4 regions of the Shewanella sp. Koi 1 genome follow, and region 4 is predicted to be linked to each of the others. Evidence: predicted binding sites of a transcription regulator. Region 4 holds the regulator's gene; each other region holds the start of a gene.
The links. The regulator sigma-54, encoded in region 4, starts transcription at its own class of promoters, with help from an activator protein. The targets are predictions, from matches to a motif close to GTTGGCACGNNNNTNGNNT.
Positions count from the first base shown of each region.

Region 1: ACUZ8J_RS03350 (P-II family nitrogen regulator) is a predicted target of sigma-54. The motif match lies at 3,058-3,076, and genes of this name have one in related genera.
Region 2: ACUZ8J_RS06860 (DUF3192 domain-containing protein) is a predicted target of sigma-54. The motif match lies at 2,580-2,598, and genes of this name have one in related genera.
Region 3: ACUZ8J_RS15000 (YggN family protein) is a predicted target of sigma-54. The motif match lies at 1,926-1,944, and genes of this name have one in related genera.

Region 1 covers NZ_JBREJM010000001.1:734,761-740,524, forward strand. Annotated here, with positions in the region: gene ACUZ8J_RS03330 (LysE family translocator) at 1-428, shown strand, start outside; gene ACUZ8J_RS03335 (hypothetical protein) at 562-1,371, shown strand; gene ACUZ8J_RS03340 (Lcl domain-containing protein) at 1,471-2,205, shown strand; gene ACUZ8J_RS03345 (hydrolase) at 2,256-2,798, opposite strand; gene ACUZ8J_RS03350 (P-II family nitrogen regulator) at 3,123-3,461, shown strand; gene ACUZ8J_RS03355 (ammonium transporter) at 3,472-4,722, shown strand; gene ACUZ8J_RS03360 (hypothetical protein) at 4,839-5,186, shown strand; gene ACUZ8J_RS03365 (tetratricopeptide repeat protein) at 5,304-5,764, shown strand, end outside.
Region 2 covers NZ_JBREJM010000001.1:1,560,261-1,566,024, reverse strand. Annotated here, with positions in the region: gene ACUZ8J_RS06875 (Mpo1-like protein) at 778-1,083, opposite strand; gene ACUZ8J_RS06870 (GNAT family N-acetyltransferase) at 1,076-1,714, opposite strand; gene ACUZ8J_RS06865 (DUF2789 domain-containing protein) at 1,859-2,092, shown strand; gene ACUZ8J_RS06860 (DUF3192 domain-containing protein) at 2,142-2,540, opposite strand; gene ACUZ8J_RS06855 (hypothetical protein) at 2,688-3,071, shown strand; gene ACUZ8J_RS06850 (Zn-ribbon-containing protein) at 3,071-3,844, shown strand; gene syd (SecY-interacting protein) at 3,930-4,580, opposite strand; gene queF (NADPH-dependent 7-cyano-7-deazaguanine reductase QueF) at 4,640-5,500, shown strand; gene ACUZ8J_RS06835 (sporulation protein) at 5,595-5,764, opposite strand, start outside.
Region 3 covers NZ_JBREJM010000001.1:3,400,015-3,405,778, forward strand. Annotated here, with positions in the region: gene ACUZ8J_RS14995 (LysR family transcriptional regulator) at 1-628, opposite strand, end outside; gene ACUZ8J_RS15000 (YggN family protein) at 1,048-1,869, opposite strand; gene glsB (glutaminase B) at 2,048-2,962, opposite strand; gene ACUZ8J_RS15010 (YggL family protein) at 2,962-3,288, opposite strand; gene trmB (tRNA (guanosine(46)-N7)-methyltransferase TrmB) at 3,335-4,051, opposite strand; gene mutY (A/G-specific adenine glycosylase) at 4,231-5,349, shown strand; gene ACUZ8J_RS15025 (oxidative damage protection protein) at 5,359-5,637, shown strand; gene ACUZ8J_RS15030 (YceI family protein) at 5,722-5,764, opposite strand, start outside.
Region 4 covers NZ_JBREJM010000001.1:4,018,800-4,024,563, reverse strand. Annotated here, with positions in the region: gene mgtE (magnesium transporter) at 1-429, opposite strand, end outside; gene ACUZ8J_RS17795 (HPr family phosphocarrier protein) at 626-901, opposite strand; gene rapZ (RNase adapter RapZ) at 888-1,742, opposite strand; gene ptsN (PTS IIA-like nitrogen regulatory protein PtsN) at 1,739-2,182, opposite strand; gene hpf (ribosome hibernation promoting factor) at 2,185-2,472, opposite strand; gene ACUZ8J_RS17775 (RNA polymerase factor sigma-54) at 2,501-3,976, opposite strand; gene lptB (LPS export ABC transporter ATP-binding protein) at 4,082-4,813, opposite strand; gene lptA (lipopolysaccharide transport periplasmic protein LptA) at 4,810-5,361, opposite strand; gene lptC (LPS export ABC transporter periplasmic protein LptC) at 5,348-5,764, opposite strand, start outside.

The sequences.
Region 1 (5,764 bases), 3.3 Mb from region 4:
CTGCGGTCGCCTTTTTCAGTAAACCCAAAACCGTATTAAACGGCGAGGGCACAGATCCCTCTGTATTTACAACAACCTCGGAAACCAGCCTTGATATGCCTACGGCGGGCGCGGTAAACGCCTTATCACCTAAACAGGGGTTTATGCGAGGGCTTTATACCAATTTATTGAATCCTAAAGCCTTAGTGTTTTTCTTAACCCTATTCTCTGCCCTGATCACCCCGAGCGTGACTCCGGTGACTAAATTCGCCGCCGCGTTGATGTTATTTGTGTTGTCACTGCTCTGGTTTGGCTTTCTGGCGCTGATGCTCTCAAAAGCCAAGGTACAGCAAAAGCTGCAACGACTCACACCTATCATCGATGGGGTGATTGGGTTGATCTTTATGTCGGTGGCGGTAGCGATAGTGTCTAATTTGCTGCTGGCCTAACGGGGTGACTGTGGGGCTGTGATGCGGCTTACAGCACATAAGCTTGGGGGGATTATGTGTGTTTATCCCTTCTTAGCTATGGTATCCTTGCGAAGTCTTAATTTGGATGTTTTTGACTTTAAAGGAAAAAATCATGTCTAGTCGCCCGTTTTTTCAAGTTTTTTCAGCGATTAATCGACTCTCGCGTTTAGGGCTTTATACGGGTTTGTTGCTGGGGAGTCTTAGCGCAACGCCACAGGCTTTGGCTGCCCTAGAGGCGGAGTACGTGCCGCAGGTGCAAGCCTTGATTGATGCGGCCAAGGCGGGTGATCGTCAGGCGATTGCCGAGCAAATTTCTTATCCCCTCCAGCGGGAATACCCGCTCCCCGATGTGCAAAATCCACAACAATTGCTGACGAGATTTCAGCAAGTCTTTGATAGCAAGTTGCTGAGTCAAATCGCCAATTCGACCACAGAGAACAACTGGGAGACTATGGGCTGGCGCGGCATTATGCTCGACCACGGCAGTGTCTGGTTGGATTTCGATGGCAAAATCTCGGGCATTAATTATCAAAGCCCAGAGGAAGCTAAGCTAAGGGATGAACTGATCGCCCAGCAAAAAGCGATGTTACACGAGAGTGTGCGCGAGTTTGCTAGCCCTGAGCTGGCGTGGGAAACCGAGCGATTTATCATACGTGTCGATGCCCTCGATCGTCAGCAATACCGTTATGCCGCTTGGGCAAAGGGTAAATCCCTGAGCGAGAAACCTGATTTAGTCCTCAAAAAGGGGAAGTTAGTCCTCGATGGTAACGGCGGCAATCATTCCTTCCAGTTTAAAAGCGGTCCCTATCTCTATGTTTGCGATGTGATTGTGCTCAGCGCCGAAGAAAGACCCATAGGTGAGCTGTTGGTTTACAAGAACGACCAATTACTGGTGCAGGAGCCTGTGATTAAGGCGTTATAGCTTAATTGGCCATTCGCTTAAGGCTAATTCCCTGAAGCGAATGCCATCAAGCTTGTCTGTAACTGTCTTTTTACCACCACTGGATTAAGGTTTGTTGTCATGATTAATCCCACTAAAATCGCCATATTCAGCAGTGCCATAGTGCTGTTGTTTTTACTGACAGAATGTCGCCCAAAAGAGCAAATTCCCCTGTGTGGCCACGTCGAAGGGACGCCAATCGATACCAGCTTTGATGGCGGCCTCGATAATAACGACCGCACCCTAGCATCAACCAACTGCCTAAAAATCAAAGCGCTTTACGATAAAAGCGATCGCCAGACGAAATGGTTTAGCAGTTCGCCCTCCATCGCCGTGATGAATGCCTTGGGTTATCTTGAACAAGATGATGCCAACAACCGTGGCGATAGCTATGCGATGACGTTTAACGTACAGGAGGAGTTTGTATTTGGCCCGAGCCGAGGCGAATATGCCCTGTTTCGTCAGGACGGTAAAGGGGTCATCTTACCCGGCACCGAAGCGGCCAAGGGCAATGAGGCCAAGATTGGTGTCGATGGACAGTTTGACCGCTGGTGCCAAAAAATGGCTTCACTCGAGTTTGCAGGTAAAGACAATTGGCGCAGGCCAACAGAGCAGGAGTTAAACACTCTCTATGGGTACGGCGAGAGTCGTGCAGCCTATCAACGTGCGCAGTGGAGTTCGACGATTGACTCTTGGTCTAGCACTGTCAATGAGACCGAATTCGTGGCCGGCATTATCTCTGTTGCCCCCAGCGGCTATAGTTCGCGCAGTTATGCCAATAGTGCTAACTACGCCGTTTGTGTCGCCGCGTTTTGAATACTAAAGAGAGCTTGAATAAGCTCTCTTCTCGTCTCATTTAATCAGCCTTATTTAATCAACTTAATCAGCGCCTTAAATCGGTCGCCTTGGGCTTCGTGTTGCAGTTCAAATAACAGTGACTCCACATTGGTGAGAGTGGCTCCCTTGGCGGTCATCATTTGAATGCCCAGCTGTTTATTGTCAACGCTGCGGGAAGACACCGCATCAGCGACAAGATGCACAGAGTAGTGTTGGTCGAGCAGATCCCGGCAAGTTTGGTACACGCAGACGTGGGTTTCTATCCCCGCAAGCAACACCTGTTTGCGTCGAGATTTCGTGAGTGCATTGGCAAATTCATCACAATACCAACCGCTAAAGTGCTGCTTGGCAATGGGCGAGCCAGTTCTTTCGAGCAAGGATTTTAACTCTTCGGTGGTCGAGCCAAGTTTGGCGGGCAATTGCTCGAGCCAGAGGATGGGGATTTCAAACAGCTGTGCACCTTGGATAAGTGTACTCAACTGCTGATGAAGCTTGGCTGAGTTATCCATGATCTGAGCAAGCTTTCCCTGCACATCGACGATAACGAGTACACATTCTTCGGGTTTTAACATCGGGCGTTCCTTCTGCGCGGGTGGATAAAGGCATCGTTTAGCGATTGCTCTGCTTATTTTGTGAATTGTGTGTTTTTTGCACTGTTAGTAAACCCTAATTGGGCAGCCTCACCAATAGGGCAAAGGTCGAATATGGCGTGCACTTAAATTGCTCACTAAAAGAGTGCGTCGCCCCCACGCTTGCACAAGTCTGGTGCATTTTTAATCGAACTATTCCTGACTAATCTTTTTTATTTCTTTTAAATCAATAAATTAAAATTCTGGCCTGATGATTGAATTATCTTGGCTACAAGTTAATAACAATCGCGTTTTTTGGAGGTCAGGATGAAACTAGTCAGCGCTATCATCAAGCCATTTAAATTGGATGATGTCCGTGAAGCTATCGCCGGTATTGGTATTGAGGGGATGACGGTGACCGAGGTTAAAGGTTTTGGCCGTCAAAAGGGGCACACGGAGTTGTATCGTGGCGCCGAGTATCAGGTGGATTTTTTGCCAAAAGTAAAACTAGAAATTGCCACTAAAGCAGAAAATCTCGACATGCTGATTGAGGCGATTACCAGTGCGGCTCATACGGGAAAAATTGGTGACGGAAAGATTTTCGTTATCGACTTAGAACATGCCATCCGTATTCGTACGGGTGAACTCGACACTGAAGCGCTATAGGGGGCGGAAGATGGAAGAACTAACAAAATTAGGCGTGACAGTCTCTGAACTGCGCTTTGCACTCGACACCTTTTATTTTTTGATTTCAGGCGCTTTGGTTATGTGGATGGCGGCGGGTTTTGCCATGCTCGAAGCCGGCCTAGTGCGCTCTAAAAACACCACCGAAATTTTAACTAAAAACGTGGTGTTATACGCGATTGCCTGTGTGATGTACCTATTGGTTGGCTACAACATTATGTACGTCGACAATGCCGAAGGCGGTTGGTTGCCTTCACTCGGTACGCTGATTGGCTCACAAGCCGAAGATGCAAACCATGCCTTAGAATCTGACTTCTTCTTCCAAGTGGTGTTTGTGGCAACGGCGATGTCGATTGTCTCTGGCGCCGTGGCGGAGCGGATGAAGTTATGGGCTTTCCTGTTCTTCTCCGTGGTGATGACAGGCATTATCTATCCTGTTGAAGGCTACTGGACTTGGGGTAAAGGCTTTATCTCTAGCTTAGGTTTTGTGGACTTTGCGGGTAGCGGTATTGTGCATATGACAGGTGCTGCGGCGGCTATCGCTGGGGTGTTATTGCTCGGTGCTCGTAAGGGCAAATACGGCCCTAACGGCCAAGTGAATCCGATTCCAGGCTCTAACCTACCAATGGCAACCTTAGGGATGTTTATCCTGTGGATGGGCTGGTTTGGTTTCAACGGTGGCTCACAATTAATGGTTTCAGATGCGGCCAACGCTAGCTCTGTCGCTAAAGTCTTCGTGAACACCAACACCGCGGCCGCTTTTGGTGCTATCTCTGCCCTAGTTGTGTGCAAAATGATTTGGGGTAAAGCGGACTTAACTATGATCTTAAACGGCATTCTGGCAGGCTTAGTGGCGATTACTGCCGATCCGCTGTCGCCTTCGCTGCTGATGGCAGGGGTGATTGGTGTGGTTGCTGGTGGTTTAGTGGTGTTCTCTATCGTGGGTCTGGACAGAATCAAGATCGACGACCCAGTGGGCGCGATTTCTGTGCACGGCGTTGCGGGTTTCCTCGGTTTGATGTGTGTACCCTTATCAAATGCCGACGCCACTATCACAGCGCAATTAACTGGCGCAGCGATAATCTTCGCATGGGTATTTAGCGCGTCGTTTGCGGTGTGGTTTGTACTGAAGATGACTATGGGCATCCGTGTTTCTGAGGAAGAAGAATATAACGGTATGGATGCATCTGACTGTGGTATCGACGCTTACCCAGAGTTTGTGACTGTCAAAAGTGCAGGCTAACAGGTATTGATATCACTTGATGCCTCTAAGGGATAAGAGGATAGTAAAGCAGAGCCAAGTGCTCTGCTTTTTTTATGGGTCTTCGACTGCCATGCTGATACCACAAGGAGTGAACAATGCGCTTATTCTTTGATTCCACTGGACAACTCAGACGCACCTGTTTGCTTGGGGGCATTCTGAGTGCACTCATAACCTTGCCCGCTTTTGCAGGGCAAGTCGTAGTGACTCGCTCGGATGAGCCTTTCGATGCTTTTGCCGTGCGCGATCAAGTGTTGAAAGACTATGAATGGCAGGAATCTTTGCGAAGACAGGAGCAAATTCAAATTCTGCAGGCCTTGCCACTCGGTTGTATCGCGCAGGTAAAGCCTTACCCTTACTTCACTTGTGGTCAGGATAACTACCGTCCCTATCGTTATCAGCAGCAGGATGTGTATATCAAGGTTGACCCTCCGGCGCAGCGTTAACCTTTAAGCTGCCGCAATCCTTTGGGCAGGCCGTTATTTTTTGTAACCATTTTATGACGTCTTTTTGGCCAAGTGTAATAAGCTCAAATAGGAGCCTTATGGTCTGGGGGACGTATTATGATACAACTGCGCACCATCTCTAGCGGTATATTCTGCTCATTATTATTTTTATTATTATGGGGTTGTAGCTCGACAGCCCCAAAACCTAGTGATGATGAGATAGATGCCCTATTTGCAGATTCGTTATTTAAATCTGTCAGCAATATTCCTAGCGTCGAGGATATTTTCAGCCTTCCGCCCTCGGTCGCAGCCGATGTCCGGCGAGCCTACGACCGCTACAGCTTATCGACTAAAAACCCCGTCGCGGTGCATGAATGGTTAGCCAGTTATATCAATGCCAATCAGCTCGGCGGCCACAGCGATTTTCACTATCAAGATAATTTGACTCAAACCGCCAGCGAAACCTACGCCCAGCGCGCGGGGAATTGTATGTCGCTGGTGGTGATGACATCGGCACTCGCGGATGTGTTTAAAATTGGCACTGAATTTCAGGATATTGCGATTGAACCCGTATGGGA
Region 2 (5,764 bases), 2.5 Mb from region 4:
TGACGTATCGTAAAAATAGGCGTAGGAGAATAGAAAAAAGAAAGGGGCGCACTATGTGCACCCCATTTATCCTCTGCAAGCCATCCTGCTTGATTGTGCTCCCTGCACCTTCCTTGCGATCGTTTGCTCCCTGCAAGCGTCCTTCAATCCCTTTATTTCCCTGTGCAGTGAAGTCTCCACTACACTCAATCCTTTGACCCGAATATCCTATTTCGGCTCCTGTCACATCCAGTGACTCATCCCTATCGCGTCCTGCTGAATCCTTTCCTCACCTTAGTACAAGCTGTTCACCCTTATACTTATCCTTTTACTCGATACTTCCTGCATCCAGTAACGCTTAATCCTTAAGCTTGTCCTTTTTCATCCTGAAACCTGCTATCCCAGCAGATACAACGTCCTCTATCATCCATGAGAAAGCAGCCTTGCTTTTCCTTAGCCTATCCTAGGCAGATGACAGTTTTCCTACTGTCAGTGGTTCAAATCCAAGAACCTGAATTCGTCGCTTCTTGCGTCCCTCTCGCCTGTATTGCAATCCTTTCTGTCCATTTGCTTTGGCGATGAGTTAATTCTACGTGGTTCTCGCTATTTTTGTTTCGGTTAAAGAACACACACTAGCGCACTTTTCATACAACCAAGCTTTATTAAAACATAACACCATGATTTTAAATACACTTTAAAAGCTGTGATTACAAAACAGTCAGTAAGAAAACATTTTATCCTACAGGCTTTGTAAGCGATCTCTCACACGGGTGTCAGCTTCTCACTGGTGAGGGACAATTAGCACTTCAACTTACCGGTGAGAATTTGTGCAAACATCACCCAATCCCCCATCAAACTGTACAAGGGATATTGGAATGTCGCGGGGCGATTATGCTCAAACACAAAGTGTCCCACCCAAGCAAAACCATATCCCACTAGGGGGATAAACAGTAAAAGCCAACCATTTGTGAAAAACAGCGCAGCGACGAATAACAGGAGCACTAAAAAACTGCCAATAAAGTGCAATCGCCTGCAGCTTAAGTCCTGGTGCTGTGAGAGGTAAAAAGGGTAAAACTCAGCGAAGGAGCGGTAAGGTTCATTCATCTTGTTGGCCCGTGTAAAAAAGTAATTGTCCGGCTACATTGCCAATGCTCAATTCTCCTAGGGAAACAAAATCATGTTGCATAAATAACTGGCTATGGGCTTCTTGAGTAGTAAAGACCCCAATCCCCTCAAGTTCGGGCTGCTCATCGCACCAACTTACTACGGCTTGCACAAGTTGATGACCTAACCCCTTTCCCTGCTCATTGGGCGCAAGGGCGATAAATTGTAGGATCCCGCAGTGCTCGCTCGGTAGCAGCTCGACGATGCTCGATTCTTTCTTCATCATCGCCTGAGTCGATTGCCAGCCCGTACCAAGCAACATCTTGAGTCGCCAGTGCCAATAGCGGCCCTCCCCGAGGGGCACTTCCTGAGTGACCACACAGGCAACACCGACTAAGCGTGTTTGGTCAAACAGCCCGATTAAGGCTTGCTTCTCCTGCCAGAGCGCATTCAACTCTTCACGGATTGCGGCACGTAATTTTTGTTCGTAGGCGAATTTGTCTGAAGTGGATAAAGCATCCACAAAGAAAGGATCGTCATGATAGGCGTTGTAGAGAATCGAAGCGGCGAGGCGTAAATCTTCGGCGGTGAGATAAACTGCACGGCACTCATCCAAGGTATTATTGTCCATTATTAGAATTCCTTGATTTAGATCACACTCTTAGGAGTAATTATCACTGTATCAAGGAAACTAAAAAGTGCAAATTTTAATCATAGATTGCATTTTTCAGTGAGTTGCATACCCTAAATAAAGACACACAGAGAGGATGCGAGCATGGATACAACGCCAGTCGATTTGAGTCATCTATTTGAACAGTTGGGATTAGCCAATCAAGCTCAAGCCATAGGGCAGTTTATTGCGACCCATCAACTTCCCCCAGAGACACACTTAACCGAAGCGCCATTTTGGACGCAGGCGCAAAAGAGTTTTCTGACCGAGGCATTAGAGGCCGATGCCCAGTGGACCGAACTTATCGAGCAGCTCGATGTGCAATTAAGAAAGCCCTAATGGCTTAGGGCTGACACTGAATCACTTCATGGCGAGTTGCGTTGAGTTGTTAAATTTTGCTGTAGGCGGTGTCGCCCCAACCGACTAACACACTGTTACTTAAGACGATTGGCGTACATTCATCCTTAGTGGTTTTACCATCGCTATGGGAGTGCTGAGTGCGATAAAAGAGGACCAACACTTCTTTGTCTGCTTGTCCTGCGCTTTGTTGTAAATAGGACTCGCTAAAGTCTGCTGCTCCCATTAGCGTCATCACTTGGTCTTTGCTCATGCCAAGGCTGAGCTTAGTCAGATTAGTGCGGTTTTTATCCTGTGTTTTTTCCCAAGATTCGCTGCTATCCCACTTAGATTCACCATCGCCGACATTGACCACACAACCGCTAAGACCTAAGCTTGCTAACCCTAAAAACGTGACCGCGATGAGTTTGCGATTAATATTTGCGTTCATATTATGACTTCCTGTGTACTTGTTATAAAAATTGTTAAAAAGCAAAATCAATGCCAAACAGCAATACATTGATTTATAAAAACTAAAATAACCACATCACAGTAAGTTAGTGAAAAACACGATATACATTAAGGAATTTCACTTATTATGAGTCCCATTGACCAAGTGTTAGCAGCAGCCTGCGCACTCGAAGCCAGCGGTAAAACACCAAGCCTTGCCCTGATAAAAAGCCGTGTCGGTAACAAAATCCCTATGCCGATATTAATCCAAGGATTACAGCAATTTAAATCGATACCTAAAGCCGAGCGGGAACGTTTAGCGGCCCAATCACAGCCCGTGATTGAAGAAACACATACCACCGATGCTTCGCCACTCACAGTCGCCACATTGGCGCAACAGTTAGCCCAGTTGCAACAAGGCATTGAACAGGCCCTCGCGTTAAAAAACAACGAGATCATGCAACTCAGAAATGAACTTATCGAGCTGAAACAACGTGTCAGTCAACTCGAATCCCAAGGAAAATCCGCTTAATGTTTGTCACCGAATTGCGCTTTGAATGCTTTGCCGATACCACCATCAGTGCGGCAGAACGTGCCATCAATCAATTACTCGAAGCCTATCGCGCTAATGGCCAAATCCTCGGCCGCGAATTTGCCGTAGCCTTTAATGAGGGCGAATTTCGAGTACGCCTACTCACGCCGGAAAAAAACAGTTTGGCCCATCGTTACCACAGCCCTTGGGTGAAAAAAGCGCTGGCGGAATTAACCGAGGCTAAACTACTGGCGCCACGTGAAAAGTTTATCGGTCAGGATATTAATTCTGAGGTCAGTAACACTGAGCCACCCAGCTGGCAGTTGCTCTACACTAGCTATGTGCATATGTGTTCCCCCCTGCGTAGTGGTGATAACTTATTGCCTATTCCGCTGTATCAAATCCCTGCGACCTTTAATGGCGATCATAAGCGAGTTATCCGCTGGCAAACCGAGTGGCAAGCCTGTGATGAGTTACAAATGGCGGCCGCCACTAAGGCAGAGTTTGCAGCGCTAGAAGAATTATCGAGCCCAAACAGTGATTTATTTAGACGAGGTTGGGATTTACGCGGTCGAATCGAATACCTTACTAAAATTCCCACTTACTATTATTTGTATCGTGTCGGGGGGCAGGATCTGCAATCTGAGCTGGCACGCCCCTGCCCGCGTTGTGGCAGTCACACCTGGAAGCTCGATGAGCCATTATTGGATATGTTTCACTTTCGCTGCGAACCTTGCCGCATAGTGTCTAACTTGTCTTGGGACCATCAATAGCCTTGCCTTATTGAAGCGTAAACTCGACAGGCTAGATATGCATGTCGAGTTTACTATGTTTAGGCCTTGCTGCATTTCAACGCGCTTAACGCTTACCAATCAGGTTGTGCCACATACGTTTAAAGCTGGCAAAAATCCCAGGATGCTCGAGCGCTGGCATAGGCAATTCTTCATGTTTCACGGGCGGCGCGATACGTGGCGATAACGCCTCAATAAACGCCGCTAAACTCGGCGCCAATTGGGTAGAGGGAAGCTCGCCGGGGATTTCCACCCATACACTACCATCGGCATTATCCACCGTTAGCATCTTATCGCCCTCATCAAGCAAACCAATAAACCAGGTGGGCGGTTGCTTAAGTTTTTGCTTCATCATTAAGTGACCGATAATATTTTGCTGCAACGCGTCAAAATCCGCCTCGTTCCATACCTGTAGTAATTCTCCTGTGCCCCATGGTGAATCAAATAGCACGGGCGCCGCAAAATACTCACCATAGAAGTAATTGATATCAGGCCATAATTTAAGTTCAAGTGCATGCTCAACATTCGCAAAGCTGCCTACTTGTTCACGTTTAACAGGTAACCAGCTCACCGCCTCATCGGATGATTCATCAAACTCTCCTTGAATGCACAAAGATGGCTCACCTCGCGGGTAATATCGCGGTAATTCGCCTAAAGTTGATAGGTAAGACTGATGATAGTTTTGCAAAAATTTATCGAGAGCAGGCAGACAAGACACTTAAGCACAATCCAATTTCGGGTATAATGTGCGCCTATTTTGACATGGAAACAGTATTGATGACACAGAATCACGATCCCTATAGTGATGCAAAAGAACTTGCGAGCTTAACTTTAGGTAAAGCTACTGATTACCAAGCCGAGTATGATGCATCGCTGCTGCAAGGGGTTCCTCGCTCACTTAACCGTAACGCTATCAACCTGACTGCGGAGAGTTTACCTTTCCACGGAGCCGATATCTGGACGGCCTATGAGCTGTCTTGGCTAAATGCCAAGGGTAAACCTATGGTGGCTATCGCCGACATTCAGCTAAGTCATGCAAGCCAAAATCTGATCGAGTCAAAATCCTTCAAACTGTATTTAAACAGTTTTAATCAAACCAAGTTCGACAATATCGATGCGGTGCAAAAAACCTTAGTTAAAGATCTAAGTGAATGTGCCCAAGGCGATGTTAACGTTAAGATTATTGAGCCTAAAAGTTTTGGAATTCAACGTGTCGTCGAACTGCCAGGCACTTGCATTGACGATCTGGATATTGAAGTCAGTGATTATGATTTTAATCCTGATTATCTTGAAAACAGCACAGATGAAAAACAGATTGTCGCTGAGACACTCAATTCTAATCTATTGAAATCAAACTGCTTAATTACCTCTCAACCCGATTGGGGCAGTGTGATGATCCGTTATCAAGGGCCAAAAATCGATCGCGAAAAGTTACTGCGCTATTTGATTTCGTTCCGTCAGCATAACGAGTTCCATGAGCAGTGTGTCGAGCGGATTTTTGTCGATTTAAAACATTACTGCCACTGCACTAAGTTAACCGTTTACGCCCGCTATACCCGTCGCGGCGGCTTAGACATTAACCCTTACCGCAGTGATTTTGAGCACCCAGGCGAGAGCCACCGCTTAGCAAGACAGTAATCAACTTGCAGCAAAAAGCCCTGAATAATCAGGGCTTTTTTATTATCCGTTGTAAGCTATTCAACCAAGCTCAGAACTTAAACTGTACCCGCACTTAACCCAAATTCGCGCTAAAAATTTCTTGCACTTGGCTCAACGTGGCATTGTTTGGCAGGCTGAAATACAAGTAACCATCGCCACGGAATGCGCGGTCAAGCTCAAGCAATACATGGGTTTGCTCGGCATCGCACACCAGAGAAACCTCTATCTCACGCAAACGATTAA
Region 3 (5,764 bases), 620 kb from region 4:
CATCGCCCTTTTTAAACTGCCACATGCTGTGCTCATGCCACTCACCTTGATACACCAAGCAGTTATGGTCGACTAATTGTTCTGGACGCGACGGTTCACCATGTTTAGCAATATAATCAGGCGAGGCAACGAGTAGGAACTGACACTTCATTAAAGGGCGCGCCACCATACCCAAGGGAAGCTGCTCAGACATAGTTAACAATAGGTCTAAACCTTCGCTGACTACATCCACCTTATGATCTAATAAGCTGACTTGCAGCTCGAGCTCAGGATGTTTTGCCATAAATGATGGCAGCGCGGGAATGATATGCATAGCACCAAAGGACTGGGAAATCCCCACCTTTAACACGCCGCGGGTGGCATCGTTTAAGTTATGCACGCTAGCAATGGCCTGTTCGGCATCGCGAAGCAACTCTTCACCTTGCAGATATAACAAATGTCCAGCTTCAGTCAGACTTAAGCTTCGAGTGGTACGCTGGATCAGTTGAACACCGAGTCTATGTTCGAGATCGGCTACCTGCGTACTGACCTTAGATTTAGAGATCCCAAGCCTTCTTGCGGCGGCACTAAAACTACCAGCTCTGGCCACATGAGTAAAAATCGCAATAGGTTCTAACAGTTCTAACATGGAAAGTCGCCTTAAGCAGTTTCGACAGTGATATTAACTTTCGGAATAGCATAGGAATGCAGCACAAATGCCTTGAAGCATCCCTCAATGCCTTAATATCTCACAGCAATTGGGTTCGTTGTAGAGATTTAGCCCGAAAAAGTCCGCTAAAGTAGAGTGTTCTATCTGACTGAATTGCCAGCTTTTCATTATATTTTAAGAGTATACCAAACATTAGTCTTTAGAATGTAATATTCCATAGTAAATAGCCGCAAGCAATCAGATTAATATCATTCCGCTTGGCTAAAATGAATCAAGAAAAAGCCCCAGACACTTAACGTACTGGGGCTTTTTCATTTATATCACTGTATTTATGGTGTCAGTTAGCTCGGCATTACCTGACTCCAACCAGTGTAGGTTTTAAGCTACTCTGCAGATCACTATTCACGTAATTCATGGTGAGTGTTTTGAGTCAACACATAGGGTGCTAACTCTGGCACTTCTTTACGCAGTTGATTCTCAAGCACCAGCAGGTTTTCAAAACGGTCACATAAACGGTCGGCTTTCGCTTCAATCCCCTTAGATTGGGATTCAATTTGCTGCTCAATATCATCGCCCAATCTATCCATTTTTTGTGAGAATGCGTCCATCTTAGCTTCGAAGGATTCACCGTCGCCCGCAAGGATTTGGCTGCCGATATTCATCATTAGAGTGCCAATGGAGTTTTGCACGATTTGCTCCATTTCCTTATCAAATTCGTCGTTAAAGGTGTTTTGCATCGACTCTTCAGTCGCACCAAGGTAAAAACTATCGCCCTGCTTGTAGGCTACGGTATCAACACGCTTCTGCACGCCCGCCATCATCTCATCAAACTTAGCGCCAGCGGCATCGCCCATCAGTGGTGTTAAGGCCATACTCACAGCTTGAGAGGCCAATGCAACGGCTTCATTCACTAATTCAATGACTTCAGGAACCTGAGTCGACACCTCATCGGCATACTGGCTCACGAGCTTTTTCTGTTTGTCGGTTAAGGTGACCTGCTTGCCTTCAACGTATAACTTGTCGACCTCGATGCGATACTTCTCAGCACCCTTCTCGCTCATCACTAATTTTTTCGGTTCGACTCTCACATCATAATTAAGGGAAACCTCACAGCGCTCATCGATTTGCGGCTCGGTTTTCGCTTGTGCTGATTGCAAGCCAGAAGCGCCTAAAATAACACCCGATAATGCCACTCCGGTTAATAGTGTATTTATCTTCATTGTTGTTCATCCTTTAATCTGAGGAATACGACTAAGCTAACGTGCTAAAAGATGAATAGCAGAAGATGTGCCAACTTTGTAACAACATGATTATTATGAAGTTATAAAAATTAGCACCGAGAGCAGATTAGTAAATTTCACTAATATTTAGCCTAACAGTGCTAATAAAAGAGTTAAATCAGAAGATTGAACGTCCGAGACGCTGGCTGAGATGCTCAAGCATCGCTGTCCCCGCGAGGGAGTTACCTTGATTGTCTAATTCGGGTGACCAAACGCAGACCGAGAGCTCCCCGGGGATCACCGCAATAATGCCGCCGCCAACACCGCTTTTACCAGGCATACCAACACGATAGGCAAACTCACCTGCGCCGTCATATAAGCCAGAAGTTGCTAACAGTGCATTTAATTGCCGAGTCTGCACCTGCGAAATAAGTTCAGTGCCATCTAAGGTTTTACCACGGTTAGCTAAATACAACATCGCCCGCGATAGGTCGGCGCAATTCATTTTTAAGGCGCAATAATGAAAATAAGTGCGCAGCACTGTATCGACATCGCCTTGAAAATTACCGAAGGATTTCATTAGATAAGCGATGGCCGCATTGCGAGCACTATGCTGATATTCAGAATCAGCCACTTGCTTGTCGAAGCAGACTTTATCGTTTTGACTCAGCGCCCTGACCAACTCCAACATCCGATGCTTAGGCGCCCCTAAACGGCTCTGCAATAAGTCAGCGATAACTAACGCGCCAGCATTAATAAAGGGATTGCGAGGTTTACCCCGCTCGAGTTCAACTTGGACTAACGAATTGAAGGAGTGTCCCGAGGGTTCTTTACCGACGCGGCTCCAAATTTCGGTTTCTTCATATAAAGTTAGCGCTAAGGTTAAGCTGAAAACTTTAGAAATACTTTGAATTGAAAATGGCTCAAGGTAATCGCCTGCGCCTATGGTTTCACCGTCAATTGTGGTCACGGCAATACCCAATTTACCAGCATCAACATTGGCGAGCGCAGGGATGTAATTAGCAACCTTTCCTTGGCCGAGCAAGGGCCGAACTTTGTCGACCACTTCCTCTAATAACGCCTGTTCTGGCATTAACTCCACCAGATATCGTACAGATCGCTAACTTCAAGTTGAGTCACTTTTTGACCCGCCCAGAAAGCCTTCACTGCAGCAACATCTTCTTCGGTGCACTTACCGATAGTTTGGGTAGCAATAATACCTTCCCACTCGATATGACCACCGCCGTGGAAACCTAACTTACGGGCTTCAATGACTTCATCGATAAACTTATCGACTGTTGCATCAATATCGGCTTCAGAGACAGATGCATCGAAGGTCCAAGTAATGTCAAAACCTAACTCTTGGAATTCATCAACGCGCATTTTCTTACGTAAACGACGGCTACGATTCTTTGCCATAGTGATTTTCCCCGTTGTGTTAAAAAAATAAAATCCATAAAAGATGTTAAGCGATACGCTCAAACATCAGATCCCACACGCCATGGCCGAGGCGATGACCGCGGGCTTCAAATTTAGTCAGTGGGCGATGTTCTGGGCGCGGCACCACGGTACCATCGGCGGATTGGTTTTTGTAACCATTGGCCGCATTCATCACTTCCAGCATATGTTCGCTGTAGTTTTCCCAGTCGGTCGCCATATGGAACACGCCGCCAATCTTTAGTTTGCGGCGGATAAGCTCAGCAAACTCCGCCTGCACGATACGGCGCTTATGGTGGCGCTTTTTATGCCAAGGATCGGGGAAGAACAATTGCACGCGAGCAAGACTGCCATCGGCGATAGCATATTCTAACACTTCCATTGCATCATGGTGATACACGCGAAGATTAGTCACCCCAGCAGCGGCAGCGTCACTTAAGCATGAACCCACGCCAGGCTTATGGACTTCAATACCGATAAAATTCTGTTCTGGGGCTTCTTGTGCCATTTGTACTAAAGAGGCGCCCATGCCGAAACCAATTTCCAGTACGGTATCGGCTTCGCGACCAAACACTTCGGTCAGGTTTAATGGTGTTGGGCTGTAATCTAAGCCCATTGTTGGCCACTGAGTCTCAATGGCTTGCGCTTGACCTTTAGTCAAACGACCTTCTCTTAGGACAAAGCTTCTGATCTTACGCAGATACTTGCCTTCTTCATTAAATTCAGCGGTAGTGACTTCGCTCATTTTTGCCTCGTCTCGTGGACAACACCATCTAAAAAGAAGGGCATTATCCAAAGTTCAACTTACAGTGCAAGCACTAATGGAGGCGAAGTATAACAAGATTATCCTAGAGAGCGAATCTAGGCCGATTTTTCGATGGGGTGTTACTTGTTTGCCAACCAATCTCCCGCTACACTGCGCCGATGAAATCTACAGCCTCCTTTGCTACACGTATAGTTAATTGGTACGACAACCACGGTCGTAAAACCCTCCCTTGGCAGCAAGATAAAACCCCATATCGCGTATGGGTTTCTGAGATTATGTTGCAACAAACTCAGGTAGCGACTGTTATCCCCTATTACCAGCGTTTTATGGCACGTTTCCCCGATGTGTTAGCCCTAGCTAACGCGCCGGATGATGAAGTATTGCATCATTGGACTGGGCTTGGTTATTACGCTAGGGCTCGCAATCTACATAAAGCCGCTAAGATGGTTCGCGATTTGTATCAGGGGCAATTTCCAACAGACTTTGAGCAAGTGTTGGCGCTGCCAGGTATTGGCCGCTCGACAGCAGGTGCAGTGTTATCCCTATCACTTGGGCAACATCATCCGATCCTCGATGGCAATGTTAAACGCGTATTAGCAAGACATGGCGCGATTGCTGGCTGGCCCGGTCAAAAACCTGTGGAAGAACAACTCTGGCAATTAACCGAGCAGTTAACGCCAGAGCAGGATATTCAAAAATATAACCAAGCCATGATGGATATTGGTGCCAGCATTTGTACTCGCAGCAAACCCAATTGTGCCGCTTGCCCAGTGGCTATTGATTGCAAAGCTCAATTAATGGGAAGACAAACTGAGTTCCCCGGTAAAAAGCCTAAGAAAACTATCCCAGAAAAAGCCGCTTGGATGTTGGTTTTACTCAAAGATAACCAAGTCTTCTTGGCTAAGCGCCCTCCTGCCGGCATTTGGGGCGGACTCTGGTGCTTCCCCGAATTTAGTACTGAAGCCGCACTCAATGCAGAACTTGAAGCCCAAGGTTATCACGCCGCACAACTCGAACCATTAATCGGTTTTAGGCATACCTTTAGCCATTTCCATTTAGATATTCAACCCATGCTACTGAATTTGGATAGCCAAGCGAATGGCTACGACAAGCAAATCTCGGGTATGCAGAGCGTGGGCGCAGTCATGGAACAAAACCAGTCTCTCTGGTATAACATCAATCAACCTTCCAAAGTGGGACTCGCCGCCGCAACCGAGCGCGTGTTAGCCAATTTGGGATCACTCGTAGCTATTGCTAGCAACCTCGACAGTCAGTAAGGAATAATCATGGCGCGTACAGTCAATTGCGTATATTTAAACAAAGAAGCCGACGGCCTAGACTTTCAACTGTATCCAGGTGATTTAGGTAAACGTATTTTCGATAACGTCAGTAAAGAAGCTTGGGGCCTATGGCAGAAAAAGCAGACCATGCTGATCAACGAAAAGAAACTCAACATGATGAATGTTGATGATCGTAAATTTTTGGAAGAACAAATGACCTCTTTCCTCTTCGAAGGTAAAGACGTGGAAATTGAAGGATTTGTGCCTGAAAAGGGTCAGGAATAAGCCTAAGCGCCTATCCATAAAAGCAAAAAAGCGCCCAAGGGCGCTTTTTTATTCACGGATAAATGCAGCTCAGTAGCGTTAAGCTTACTTACGCACGCCTTCTACCACTAAATCTAACTCAACATTG
Region 4 (5,764 bases):
TAGGCTGCCCGCGGTTTCATCGGGGTAGGAGAGCGCTTGCTCCACCCGCTGGCGGTTTTGCAGGCTCATAGACTGCAATACTTGCTTATAGACGGTATCCGGCAAGCTTCGCAGGATATAAGCGAGATCGTCCGTATCCATACTGGCGGTCGCCTTGGCGACCCGTTCAGGGCTCATGGCGCGGATCAACGGATCTTTTAGCTCTTCACTGAGTTCATCGAGAATATCCCCGAGCTGATCTTGATCGATAAGTTGCCATAGCACTTGCCGCGCTTTAGGGGGCGAGGACTCTAAAATCAATGCTATATCCGACGCCGCCATGTTTTGCAGCATTTGCCTGACATGCACAAACATACCGCTATTGAGGGCATGGCTCAGTTGGTCGAGACGTTGTTCGACTTGTAAGCTGTCTGAAGCTTCTACAGGCATGTTTCCTCCAAGGTGGCGACGTGGATGGGGCGTTTGGCTGTTGAGGACTTAAGCCAAAGCGCAGCAGTATATTGTAATTGAGCGCACGGGAGGGCGTCGAGTCACAAATGTGTTTTACTGGTATAAGGTGCTGAAATCAAAACCAAACAGGGTACTGAATAACGGTAGGGGGCATCGAGATGAGATGTCGAGGCAATTAGCAGGCTTCGTCGAACTTCGCGTCGATAAGCGCGCAAATGGCATTGAGCGCAGGCTCCGCATCTGGGCCTTCGGCAATCAGGGTAATGGTTTTACCCATACCCGTTTCCAGCATGAGTAGCCCTAAAACACTGGCGGCAGAGGCTTGTTTTTCACCTTGGATCAGCGTAATGCTGGCATCAAACTCTGAGGCCAACACCACGAGCTTTGTCGCAGCGCGGGCATGTAAGCCGAGTTTATTGCAGATGGTGATTTGGCGCTCAAGCTTTGGCATGGCTTAACTCTCGGTGGCGGGCATTCACTTTGTGTTTACCGTTGCTAAAGCGTTTAGCCAGTTGCTCGGCCACGTAAACCGATCTGTGTTGACCGCCGGTACAGCCGATGGCGATGGTCAGATAGCTGCGGTTATTACGCTCTAAGTGGGGCAACCAAGTCTCGAGTAAATTCTCAATTTGCCAGATGAACTTGTTAACCAGCGGCTGGCGATTTAAAAACTCGGCAACGGGTTCATCTAAGCCGGTGAGAGGGCGCAGCTCGGGTTCCCAATGGGGATTGGGTAAAAAGCGCACATCAAACATAAAGTCGGCTTCGGTTGGCATACCATGCTTAAAACCGAAGGACTCGAAGTTGATCACCAGTTCCTTATCGACACTGCCAAGCAGGATTTGCCGTACTTGGTCGCTGAGTTCATAGATATTCAGATTTGAGGTATCTATGTAGTGATCCATCTGCTGTGACAGGGGCTCGAGCAATTTGCCTTCAAGTTTGATGGCTTCTTGCAGTGATACTCGGCTCTTAGATAAGGGATGTAAGCGCCGAGTCTCGCTGTAGCGCTTTAGCAGTACTTTATCGCTGGAATTTAAGAAGAAGCTGGTAAGTTCAGTGCCCTCTGGCAGGCTTGCGAGCTGTTTGACGAGTACCTTGTCTTGCTCCGGCAGGTTACGCACGTCAACGCTGATGGCGACGAGATCGTTACTGCCCTTGAGCTGTTCGAGTAAGCTGCCAATCAGCGGCAACGGAAGATTATCGACACAATAATAGCCGAGATCTTCAAGCACTCTTAGTGCGACCGATTTGCCTGAGCCTGAGCGCCCTGACACTATGACCAGTTTCATCCAGTGATTACCTGATAGAGTTCCGTTTCATCATGCGTCTTGCGCAATTGCTTCAATATTTGTTTGTCGCTGAGCTTTTCAGCCATGCAGGACAAAGTGCTTAAGTGCTGTTGACATTGGTCAGCAGGCACCAGCAGCGCAAATAAAATGTCGACAGGTTGTTTATCGATAGCATCAAAGGCTATCGGCTCCTCACATTTCACCAATATGGCTATGGGTTGTGTTATATCGGTTAATCGACCATGTGGAATGGCGATGCCGTTACCTATACCTGTGCTCCCCATCTTTTCGCGCGCCACTAGGCTTTCGAAGATCTCTTGAGATGAGAGGGTGGGGTACTGGGCAGCGGCTAAGTCGCTGATAAGTTCCAGTACCTTTTTCTTACTGCCCGGAGTGGCGCAGGTCGTGCATTCCGGCCGCAGTATGGTACGAAGTTCCATTGCTAGTGTTTTGTTAACTTCTCTTTGTGTTTAATAACCTGACGATCAAGCTTGTCGATCAGGACGTCTATGGCAGCATACATATCTGCATGCTCTGAAGTCGCGAAGACTTCACCACCGGTGAGGTTGATTCTCGCTTCGGCAATTTGTTGCATTTTCTCAACATTGAGCACAACGTGCACATTATTGATCTGTTCGAAATGACGTTCAAGTTTTGAAAACTTTTCCTCAACATAAGCCCGTAACGATTCAGTAATCTCGATATGGTGTCCACTCAGGTTTATTTGCATATAAACGTCCTCCGATTTCCACTTTAGGCTATAAACTTTTACGCTGATTGGAAGGGGGAATAAGCATCGCTTCTCGGTACTTCGCAATGGTTCTGCGCGCAACGTTAATTCCCTGTTCTGCCAGAAGCTGTGCCATCTTGCTGTCGCTTAATGGTTTTTTCTGGTTTTCCGCTGCAACCAGTTTCTTAATGAAGGCTCTGATTGCCGTGGATGAGCACTCACCGCCATCATCAGTCCCGACGTGGCTTGAGAAGAAATATTTTAGTTCAAAAAGTCCCTTTGGGGTATGCATGTATTTTTGTGTCGTCACCCGTGAAATGGTGGACTCATGCATTTCTACCGCCTCAGCGATATCGTTCAGGACCATAGGTTTCATGGCTTCTTCACCGTATTCGAAGAAGCCCTGTTGATATTGCACTATGCAGTTTGCCACCTTGAGCAGTGTTTCGTTACGGCTTTCAAGGCTTTTGATAAACCACTTGGCTTCTTGCAGATGCCCGCGGATAAATTGGCTATCGGCTTGGCTTTTGGTGCTGCGCGCCATGGCTGCATATTGCTGATTAACATTGATTTTTGGCATGCAATCTGGATTTAACTCGACCACCCAGCGACCGTTTTTCTTCGATACCGACACATCGGGGATGACATATTCTTCATCAACAGGGGTGATGAGCAAACCGGGGCGAGGGTTTAAGGTTTGGATCAGCGCTATGCTGTCCCTTAACTCGTCCTCTTTAAGTTTGGTCTTACGCATCAACAACCTAAAGTCGCGGGCGGCGATCAGATCTAAATGATCTTTGATCAACATGCGGGCGTTTTCGAGGTGTGGGGTATCCGGCGAAAAATGGGAGAGTTGGATAAGCAGACATTCGCTTAAATCCCTTGCGGCGACACCAACGGGATCGAAGTGTTGAATACGCTTAAGTACGGCTTCGACTTCATCCAGTTCTATCTCAGGATTGCCCATGGCCTCGAGGATATCTTCAGTACTTTGAGTGAGATAACCTTGATCGTCGATGGCATCAATAATCGCGGTGGCGATGGCTAAATCGGTTTCAGAGAAGGGCGTGAGGTTTTTCTGCCATTCTAAATGCTCGTACAGGCCTTCACTGGTTTCCCCTTGGAAGGGCATGTCATCTTCACGGCTGGCGCCAGAACCTGAGTTTGGCGAGGCGGTAAAAACTTCATCCCAAGTAGTATCCATGGGCAGTTCTTCGGGCAGGGATTCTTTGGTCAACGACTCGGCAATGTCCACGGTGGAATTGTCTTGTTCCTGTGGCAGGGCCGTTGTTTCGCTAAAGTCGGTATCGGCGATATCTTGCTTACGTTCGGTAGGCGCGTCGAATTGCTCCTCTTCCAGCTCGAGAAGAGGATTAGAGTCTAAGGCTTGCTGGATCTCTTGCTGCAGTTCCAATGACGACAATTGCAACAGACGAATGGCCTGTTGGAGTTGTGGCGTCATGGTTAACTGTTGACCCAGTTTGAGCTGGAGTGACGCTTTCATGTTACCGCTGATCCCTACGTTATTATTTTGAATTTAGGCCGCTTGTTATCATATCGATGGCGCTTATAAGCCAAAATTCAAGGCTAATTGGCTCTGTTTAAGTAACTATAGCCTGAATTGTTCACCTAAGTACACAGCCCTAACTTGCTGATTGTCTAAGATCTCTGCGGGAGTTCCTTCGGCAATCAGGTTTCCGTGACTGACAATGTAAGCATGTTCACAGACGTCTAAGGTCTCGCGCACATTGTGGTCTGTGATCAGTACCCCAAGGCCTCGGCTCTTGAGTTGTTCGATGATTTTCTTGATATCGATAACCGAAATCGGGTCGACACCGGCGAAGGGTTCATCGAGCAGAATAAACTTTGGATTGGCCGCTAAAGCGCGGGCAATTTCGACGCGGCGACGTTCACCGCCCGATAACGACATGCCTTGGCTGTCTCGGATATGGGTGATATGGAACTCTTCGAGCAGATGTTCCAGCTCTTCTTCGCGTTGATCGCGATTGAGCTCTTTACGGGTTTGCAGTACCGCCATGATATTGTCGTGCACGGTCAGCTTGCGAAAGATACTGGCTTCCTGTGGCAGGTAACCAATGCCTTTGCGGGCGCGCAGGTGCATGGGATCGGCGGTTAAATCATCATCGTCGATAAAGATATGGCCTTTATCGCTTTTGACTAAGCCCACGACCATATAAAAGGTGGTGGTTTTACCCGCGCCGTTTGGGCCGAGTAGGCCGACGACTTGACCCGTTTTCACCGTCAGGCTGACATCTTTCACAACCTGACGACTCTTATAACTCTTAGCGAGATTCTGTGCTTTTAAGGTGATTTGGGTCATTTAGAGTCCTGTTTTTTCACAGGTTTGTCCGCGGGCTGGTTCTTGATCTCTTCCTGATAGTTGTCAGGTTGAATAATGGTAATCACGCGATCATCACCGCTACCCGTGCTCTCAGCGATCAATTTTTGCTGAATAATATCGTAACGGATGAGGTTACCCGTCACTTGGCTACCCGCTTGGTCTAGGCTGGCAGAGCCCGTCAAAGTTAGGGTGCGGGTCGCCATTTCGTAGCGAATTTCTTTCGCGCTCGCCGAAGCTGGGCGTCCATCGTCGAGGATCTGGCTATAAGTCGCAGGATTACCGGTTGCCACTAAAATCTTGCTGTTTTCCCCTTCGGCAGAAAATGCACGTAGTTGATCCGCATGGATTTTAATCGAGCCTTGGGTGACTTCAACCGGACCGAAGAAAATGATCTGGTTGTTTTTAATGTCCGCAGTTTGGCTAACGGCTTTAATTTTCACTTCTTGCTGTAAGTCACCAACCTTGGCGAAGGCGCTCATGCTGGTGATTAGCATTAGGCCGGCAAGTAATATGTTATTTTGCTTCATAGGTTCCTACTACCTGACTGGTCAATTGCACTTCCTGCGCGTTAAGGTCGGCATAAAGGCCTTGCCCTTGAATATTAAAATCTTTCCCTGTGACGTAAATGATGCGGTCAGAGGTCATTATCATAGTGTTGAGATCGAGTTCTAAAAAACTGGTGGACAATGTCTGTATGGGTTCACCAGGGCTGATGGCATCGATAATAACATTATTTTCTAATACAACCTTGCCGGTATCTTTGTTGAGTCGACCTTGATCGGCTCGGATCTGCCATTTTGCTTTACCTTGGTCGGGATAGACAAGATAGACGGGCTCAGTAAAGTCGGTTTGGTTTTTCAGCTCATAGTGTTCCATGTGCTTTGCCGTGACGCGACTGTTAACTTGCCCTTGCTCATTAAACTCAATGCT